One region of the Caballeronia sp. LZ032 genome, then DNA from elsewhere that is predicted to be linked to it. Evidence: riboswitches for the same ligand, from Rfam matches in the RefSeq annotation. Region 1 holds a riboswitch; the other holds the start of a gene.
The links. A riboswitch is a leader RNA that binds a small molecule or an ion and turns the genes downstream of it on or off. The one in region 1 is predicted to bind manganese.
Positions count from the first base shown of each region.

Region 1 (4,411 bases):
TCGCACCTGACGGTGGCCGGCACGCCGGTCACGAGTTCGAGCAACACGATCAAGGAAGCGGTGACGGGCGTCACGATGAACATCACCGCGGACTCCGTCGGCACGACGCAGACGCTCACGATCGGCCAGGACGTCACCGGCCAGAAGACCGCCATCGATGCCTTCGTCACCGCCTACAACAACTTCATCAGCACGGCGTCGTCGCTGACGTCGTTCGATTCGACCGCCAGCTCGCAAGGCGCGCTGCTCGGCGACTCGATGATGAACACCATCAAGAATACGATCTCCAGCACGATCAGCAAGGGCATCGGCGTCGGCACGGGCAAGGTGAACCTGGCGTCGATCGGCATCACGCTGCAGCCGGACGGCACGCTTTCGACCGACGAAGACGCGCTCACCAACGCGCTCACCAACAGCAGCGGCACGGTCGCCTCGCTCTTCAACACGACCGACGGCGTGGCCGCTCAACTGAACACGAGCCTGACGGCGTTCCTGCAGACCGGCGGCATTATCGACACGCGCACGACCGCGCTCAACGACGACCTGACCAGCATCGCCGATCAGCAGACGCAGCTCACCGCGTACACCGCGCAGCTGACCACCTCGTACAACGACCAGTTCACGGCGCTCAACTCGTTGATGTCGTCGATGGCCACGCAGTCGAGCTATCTGACCGCCCTCTTCGGCGGCACCAACAGCGCCGGCGCGCTGGCCACCAACAAGAGCTAAGGACCGGACATGAACCAGCACGAACTGATTCAGGAAGCCTGGTCACTGACCGAGGCCATCGAAACGGCAGTGGGCAACGAAGACTGGGCGCGCGCCGCCGAGCTGACCGAAGCGCGCGCACCGCTCGTCATGGCGCTGCGGGCCGAGCAGCCGGCGGAGTCGCTCGCGGTCATCCGCAAGATCCAGGCGAGCATCGATGCCGTTGCATCGCGCGCGCAGTTGGCGCAGACGGCGCTCGCCGCGAACTATCGCCGTTCGATGGACGGCGCCAAGGCCGCAAGCCGCTATCAACAAGCCGCGCGCTTCTAAAGTTTTCAGCTGCCGCGCCGATAACACAAGAACAACAAGAACAACGCGCCGATGTCGGGCGCGCTGCTTCGCTCTTGATGCCCGCCTCGCGCGGGCATTCTTATTTGTGGCGGGGCTTGATCTGTCGGGCTTTATCGACCCAGCGTCAGCGCCAGATACGCCGCATACAGCACGCCGTTCCCGAGCAGCGCCCACAGCACCACGCCATTCGGCTTCGCATTGAAGCGCAGCCACGCCGCCGCCGCCAGCGTGATCAACACGCCGGTCAGCACTTCGACACGCGGTTCCCACGGCGTCAGCATGATGCCGATCGCGGGCAGCAAGGTGCCCTGGAACACCATCGCGCCCGTGATGTTGCCGAACGCGAGCGTGTCCTTCCCTCTGCGCGCCCACAGGATGCTGTTCACCTTCTCGGGCAATTCGGTGGCGATCGGAATGATGATCAGCGACAGCAGCAGCGCGGAGATTCCAAGCGCCTGCGACACCCCTTCGACGCCGTGAATGAAGCCCTTCGCGCCGCCCACCAGCAACACGATGCCGACCAGGAACTGCAGCATGATGCTGCCCATGGACGTCTTCAATCCCAGGCGCGAAGCGAACAGCGCCTCGGGCGCTTCGGTGCCGTGTCCGCTTTCGACCAGGTTCGCCGAGGCCCTGAACGTCGAGATGACATACATGACGTATAGCCCGACGAGGCCCGCCGCGAACATCGCTCGCACGGGCCATGCGTGATGCGGGATGAACATCGCCGCGCACGCGATCAAAAACGCAAACAGGAAGAAGTTGAGATCCCGCGTGAAGCCGCTGCGCTCCGGCACGATCCGTCCTTGCAAGCCGCGCGACTTGAGCACCGCAATCGTCATCAGGCAGGTGGAGAGCGTTGCGAGCATCAGCGGCGCACCGAGAATCGCGCCGACGCCGATTTCCTCGTTGACCGCGCGACTGGGCGTGCCGCCGAGCAAGGCGATGATCGGCACCGTGGTTTCGGGCAGCGCGGTGCCGACGGCAGCGAACAGCGAGCCGGTCACGCCTTCGGAAATGCCGAGCCGCTCGCCGAGATGTTCGAGCGCGTTGGTGAAGAGTTCGGACGCGATCAGGATGATCGCGAGCATCAGTGCGAGTTCGATGAAGAGCATCGTCATGCGGCACCTCGCATGAAGCAATGCGACGAACGCGGCGGAAGCGCCGAAAGACGCGTGAGAAGGAGACGTTGTAGTTGTAGGGACACGATCTTTCCACGGCCGGACGCTGAGCGAACCACGATGCACCACGCGCCGTCCGGCCAGGAACGACGCAGTGCATCGATGGTCTCGCCAAACCAGTCCGGTCGAACGCGCCACGGCAGCAGGGCCGAGGATGTTGACGCGTTCTCCTTCGCGCACGAAGGAAGGCTACTCCCCAAAGACGGCGCAAGTGTAGCCCGATGCCTCCGGTTTCGGCAAGCCGCGCCTTCTCGCCTGGCTCATGGCAGGAATATGCGTATGCGGATCGAATCGTTGTCGATGCAACGAGCATTCGCTATGCTGGCCGCGCCGGGCGCGCTGCTTGCTGCGCCTGCCGACCGTCATCGGACCTGATCCGCCAACAAGAACGAAACGCCGTGTGACCATCGGGTCACGGGAGATCTCATGCGCCTGACACTCGTCGCCGCCACTGCCGCGGCCATCCTGCTCGCCGCGCCGGGCATCGCGCTGTCCAAGCCGCTCACCATCTGCACCGAAGCGAGCCCGGACGGCTTCGACGTCGTGCAGTTCAATTCGCTCGTGACCACCAACGCTTCCGCCGATGTCATCTTCAACACGCTCGTCGCCTACGACGAAGTCGCGAAGAAGGTCGCGCCCGCGCTCGCCGAGAAGTGGGACGTGAGCAGCGACGGCCTCACGTACACCTTCCATCTGCGTCCGAACGTGCAGTTCCAGACGACCGAATGGTTCAAGCCGACGCGGGCGCTCGACGCCGACGACGTCGTGTTCACCTTCTCGCGCATGCTCGACGACAGCAATCCGTGGCACAAGATCGCGGGCGCAAGCGGTTTTCCGCATGCGCAGTCGATGGGCCTCGTGAAGCTCATCAAGGCCGTGACGAAGGTCGATGACCACACCGTGAAATTCGAACTCAACGAGCCCAACGCCACCTTCGTGCCGATCCTCACGATGGGTTTCGCCTCCATCTATTCGGCCGAATACGCCGACAAGCTGCTGAAGGCGAACCAGCAGACCGACCTGAACAGCAAGCCGGTGGGCACCGGTCCGTTCGCGCTGAAGAGCTATACGAAGGACTCGGTGATCCGTTACGACGTGAATCCGGCCTACTGGGGACCGAAGCTGAAGATCGACCGGCTGATCTACGCGATCACGCCGGACGCGGCCGTGCGCGCGCAGAAGATCAAGGCGGGTGAATGCCAGATCGCGCTTTCGCCGAAGCCGCAGGACGTCACCGACGCAAAGAAGGACCACGCGCTGAAAGTGAGCGAAACGCCGGCCTTCATGACCGCGTTCGTTGCGCTCAATACGGAGAAGAAGCCGCTCGACAATCCCAAGGTGCGGCAGGCGATCAACATGGCGTTCGATCGCACGACCTACATGAAGACCGTGTTCGACAACACCGGCACGGCCGCGGTGAATCCGTATCCGCCGAACACGTGGAGCTACGACAAGAACATCGCGGCCTACAAATACTCGCCCGATGCCGCGAAGAAGCTGCTCGCCGAAGCGGGCTTTCCGAGCGGCTTCGACACGACCATCTGGGTGCGTCCGAACGGCAGCGTGCTGAACCCGAATCCGAAGGTCGGCGCCGAGTTGCTGCAGGCCGACCTGGCGAAGATCGGCGTGAAGGCGCAGGTGAAAGTGATCGAGTGGGGCGAGCTGATCCGCTCGGCGAAGCTCGGCCAGCACGACATGCTCTTCATGGGCTGGGCAGGCGACAACGGCGACCCCGACAACTATCTGTCACCGCTGTTCAGTTGCAACGCGGTGAAGTCCGGCATCAACTTCGCGCGCTACTGCGACTCGCAACTCGACAAGCTCATCGCCGACGGCAAGGCGACGCCGGATGTCGCCAAACGCACGCAGTCGTACGATGGCGCGCAGAAGATCATTCACGATCAGGCGCTGTGGATTCCGCTCGTCTATCCGACTGCCGCCGCACTCACGCGCGCCAACGTCAGCGGCTTCAACGTAAGCCCGTTCGGGCGGCTGAACCTGGGTGGCGTGTCGGTGCAGTAAATGCCGGTCAGGCCGGCGCGAAGCGGATCACACCGTCATCGCCGGTCTGGCGCCTGAGCGTTCCATCGAGCCAGAGCACATGCAGGTGCGCAAGCGCCTCGCCGAGCGCGAACGTCATCTGATGGATGTCGAGCTTGCGCTTGAACATG
Region 1 covers NZ_JARUXP010000001.1:118,338-122,748, reverse strand. The annotation lists gene fliD (flagellar filament capping protein FliD) at 1-729, shown strand, start outside; gene QCE69_RS00550 (flagellar protein FliT) at 739-1,038, shown strand; gene QCE69_RS00545 (sodium:calcium antiporter) at 1,170-2,180, opposite strand; yybP-ykoY riboswitch at 2,278-2,455, opposite strand; gene QCE69_RS00540 (ABC transporter substrate-binding protein) at 2,667-4,262, shown strand; gene QCE69_RS00535 (MBL fold metallo-hydrolase) at 4,270-4,411, opposite strand, start outside.

Region 2 (4,411 bases), on a different contig from region 1:
TCAACACCAAGCCGAACACCACCGCGCTGAACTTCAACGGCAACTACAACGCCACCTACGACACGCCGCTCGCCATCGGCGATGTGCTGGGCACGTGGACCAACCCGGGCAGCATCACGACCGTCTCGACGATCACCTTCGCCGCAAACGGCGCAGTTACCGGTTCGCAGGGCGCCTGCACGTTCACCGGCAACTTCAAGCCGCGCGCGACCGGCAAGCACATTCTCGACGGCTCGCTCAACTTCACCAGCGCCGCGTGCGCCACCGGCGGCGGCGTGACGATGCCGGTCGAGGCGACCGTCGTGAACAATCAGATGAGCATCGTGGGCGTGACGCCGCAGCGTTCCACGGCGTTCTTCATGGCGGCGACGCGCTGATTCTTCGCGCAGCGGCACGTCACCGGGGTCACTCGTAGACGATCGCCGCTGCCCCTTCAGCCACCTCGCACCGCACCGGCACCCGACGCGCCAACGCGCACAGCAACTCGTAGCCGATCGTACCGGACGGCTCCGCCACTTCATCGACGCTGACATGCGCGCCCCACAGCTCGACCGGCGCGCCGATACCCGCCGCCGGGCAGGGCGTGAGATCGACCGTGAGCATGTCCATCGACACGCGCCCGACGATCCGCGTCCGCACGCCCGCCACCATGACCGGCGTGCCGGCCGGCGCGTGCCGCGGATAGCCATCCGCGTAACCGCACGCCACCACGCCGACGCGCATCGGTCGATCCGTCGTGAAGGTTCGGCCATAGCCGGTCGTCTCGCCGGGCTGCATCGTCTGCACGCCGATGATGCGGCTTTCCAGCGTCATCGCCGCGCGCAGCGGGTTGCCCGCGATATGACGCGCGCACCCGCTCGGCGACGCGCCATAGAGGATCGTCCCGGGCCGCACCCAGTCGCGATGCGCCCGCGGGTGCCACAGCACCGCCGCCGAGTTCGACAGTGACCGCGTGCCCGGCAGGTTGCGCGTGACGGCGTCGAAGGCGTCGACTTGCCAGTCGATCGCGCCATCATCGGCGTTGGCGAAATGGGTCATCAGCCCGATCGAACCGATCGACCCGATCCGCGACGCACGCAGCCACGCACGCTCATAGTCCGCCGGACGGAAGCCCAGCCGGTTCATCCCCGAGTTCATCTTCAACTGGATGTCGATGCGCTCACGCGGGCGGGCGGCTTCGAGCATGTCGAGCTGTTCGTCGCAGTGCACGGTGACATGCAGGCGATACCGGTCCGCCACCAGCACGTCAGCCGGTTCGAAAACGCCTTCCAGCAGCAGCACCGGCTTGTGCCAGCCGAGCTCGCGCACGCGCACGGCTTCGTCGAGATCGAGCAGCGCGATGCCGTCGGCCTCGGCAAGCGCCGGATAAATGCGCTCGATGCCGTGACCATACGCGTTCGCCTTGATCACGGCCCACACGCGCGATGTCGGCACCGTGTCCCGGACGAATTGCAGGTTGTGACGGATGGCGTCGAGAAGAATGCGTGCGGAAATCGGACGTGGCATGCGTGCTCCCCGGCATGGGCCGCCTGATCGGACGCGCCATGCTGCTTTTGTGAAAGAAGGCAGTGGAAGCACGAATCGTATCGGCCGGAAGGCAGTTTTTGTTATCGTATTCGCGCCGAATTTTGGTGGAAGACGCTGCCCGCCAAACACGCAGCCCAAGCTTCGCGACGCGTGCTTTCCGGCGTATCGTGAGGCTCACGCCGCATGCGGCGAAGGAGATCGCCATGACCGACGCCCGTCGTCTTGCCTGCCTGCGCATCGTGCTCGTGATCGTTGGGCTGATCGCGCTGTTCGCCGTCTATCCCCTGATGCTGCTCTGGCCTTCCGGCTGGGCCTGGGAAGGCACGCACGAAGGCCGCTCGGAGTACGCGCTGATGATCGTCGGCCTCTACGCGACGCTCGGCGTGTTCCTGCTGATCGCCTCGCGCGATCCGCTGCGGCACCTGAGTCTCATCTGGTTCACGGTGTGGTCGAGCATCGTGCACGGCGCCATCATGGCCGTGCAGTCATTCGGCGGCACGCAGTCTCATGCGCATATCGGCCATCTGGCCGGCGATGTGCCGGCGCTGTTCATCGTCGCCGCCGCGCTCGCGTACTTCACGCCGCGCCGCGGGCAGGCAGGCAAGCTCAGTTGAGATAGCCGAGATGCTCGGCCAGGATCACGCAGCCGACGCCCATCAGGATCAGCCCGCCGACAATCTCCGCCCGCTTGCCGATGGTCGCGCCCACGAGCCGCCCGACCATCACGCCGATGGTCACCATCAGCATGGTCGCGAAGCCGATGGTCGCGGCCGTGGAGAAGATATCGACATCGATGAACGCGAGGCCCGCGCCGACCGCCATGGCATCGATGCTGGTGGCGAAGCCGGTGAGCGCGAGCACCCAGAACGAGTGGGAGTTGGGCTTTTCTTCCTCATGCTCCACGGCGCGCAGGCCTTCGCGAATCATGCGCGCGCCGAGCAGACCCAGCAGCGCGAACGCAATCCAGTGGTCCCACGCGGTGACGTACTGCGCGGCCGCCTTGCCAAGCGCCCAGCCGACGAGCGGCGTCAGCGCCTCGATCACACCGAAGATCACGCCGGTCTTCAGGGCCTCGGCAATGCGCGGCTTGTGCAACGTGGCGCCTTTGCCGACGGCGGCCGCGAAGGCGTCGGTGGACATGGCGAAGGCGAGGAATAGTGTGGAGGCGAGGTTCATCGAGTAGCGCTCTGGTCGGGCAAGATGGAACGACAGAACGCGCGCCCGACCGGTCGCGGATTCTGTCGATGGTCTTGCCAACCCTTGACGGTTGCCCATGCCACGGTCCGAACGACCGAGCGTGTTGACATGGACGCTTTCCCGAACGGAAAGCCGGCTACTCCCCAGCGAAGAGCCGTGAGCTTAACATGACTCCTGGGCCGTTCCTGCGCGTTCACGACAGGTTGCGGTACAGTGGGTACGTTATGCCGCAGTTTCCACCGCATGCCAACCCGCTCATGACGGAGGCGCCATGCAGGCAGGCCAGCTTACCCACGCGGCTGCGAAAGACGCAGTCGAACGGCTCTATCGCGCATTTGCCACGCACGATCTCATGCTGCTGCGCGAGGCCGTCACACCGGACTGGGCGTATCTTCCCGAACCGCCCGGAGAGCGTCCCGGTCCCGACCAGATGATTCCCATCTTCGCCGATCTCGCCATTGCGCTACCCGACATGCGCATCGAGATCCTGGACATGCTGGTGCAGGATGATCGCGTGGGCGTACGCGCCGAAGTGAGCGGCACACAGGCCGGGCCGCTGATGGGCATCGCCGCCACCCGCAAGCCGCTTCGTTTCGCGATTCACTCCTTCCACGAGATACGCGGCGACCGCGTCTCGCAAACCTGGCATCTCGAAGACTGGCTCAGCGTATTCCGCCAGCTCGACGCCGTGCCGTCCGGGATCAGGCCATCGCCCTGAAAGTACTTCCGGATTGATGCTCAGGCGCGCCGCGCCTTGCCTTTCGCGCCGCGCGAGGCGGTCTGCCGCACCACATGTTCGACACACAAGCCGACGAGCGTCGCGTCCAGGCGCTCCAGCGCGCGAGCGGCTTCGCGGAGCGCGGCGGCATCGGTGCCGAAGGAATCGGAGAACAGCCACTCGCGCTGCCGGGCGGCTTCGCGCGTCGCCTGCACGGCTTCGCTCAATTCCGGCATGCGCGCAAAGCCCGCCGCGCGCGCCTTCTTTTCCAGACAGGCCACCAGTTGGTCCAGCGGCGCGGGCTCCACGCTCTCCACGAATAACGAGAGAAAGCGCAACACGCTGCCCTGCAAGCGCCGATGCGCATCGACGAGATCCCGAAGCGGCTCGGCGCGTTCGCGATCGCGCGCGGCCTGCACGGTAATGATGCTGGCGCCCAGGCTCGAATCGGCCGGGGCGGACGTGGCGGGTGATCGTGATCGTGTGCGGGTCAACATGGTAGCCAGTGACAGGTTCTTCGCGTTGAATGCAATGCGCTATGTATTTTGAAATATAACGCATCCGTCTTTGACACGGCATTCCGACCGTTCGGCCCAATCAAAAGCAGGGCTTCCGAGGGTCTACCGTTTCGTGCGTTTGCCTGGCGACGCCACGCCTTGATTTCGCGCGCAACCAGCGTCTATAGTCATCTACGCACGCTCCCACACGTTCCCGCAGCTTCGCCAAACAAGGCCTTCGCGGCCTCTTCCTGTCCCTTCCGCAGAACGTGCGTGCACCGGCCAGACGCCCGCCGCCGACGCGCATTCCCATCGAACCATCACAACGCCGCGTCCCTCCGGTTCGCATCCGCCCAACTAATTCGATATCGGCAACGGTTCGGGGTATCGCTTCGATATTTCTCGCGTCCTTCCTCATCATGAAACTCGTCCACAAGTTCGGCGCGCTCACGCTGCCCCTGTTGCTCGCGGC
Region 2 covers NZ_JARUXP010000003.1:141,979-146,389, reverse strand. The annotation lists gene QCE69_RS22110 (hypothetical protein) at 1-377, shown strand, start outside; gene alr (alanine racemase) at 406-1,506, opposite strand; gene QCE69_RS22100 (DUF6632 domain-containing protein) at 1,731-2,141, shown strand; gene mntP (manganese efflux pump MntP) at 2,134-2,703, opposite strand; yybP-ykoY riboswitch at 2,713-2,881, opposite strand; gene QCE69_RS22090 (ester cyclase) at 2,996-3,442, shown strand; gene QCE69_RS22085 (hypothetical protein) at 3,463-3,939, opposite strand; gene QCE69_RS22080 (lipopolysaccharide biosynthesis protein) at 4,359-4,411, shown strand, end outside.
Region 2: linked by a shared signal. The riboswitch ahead of mntP (manganese efflux pump MntP) and the one ahead of QCE69_RS00545 (sodium:calcium antiporter) in region 1 are both predicted to bind manganese.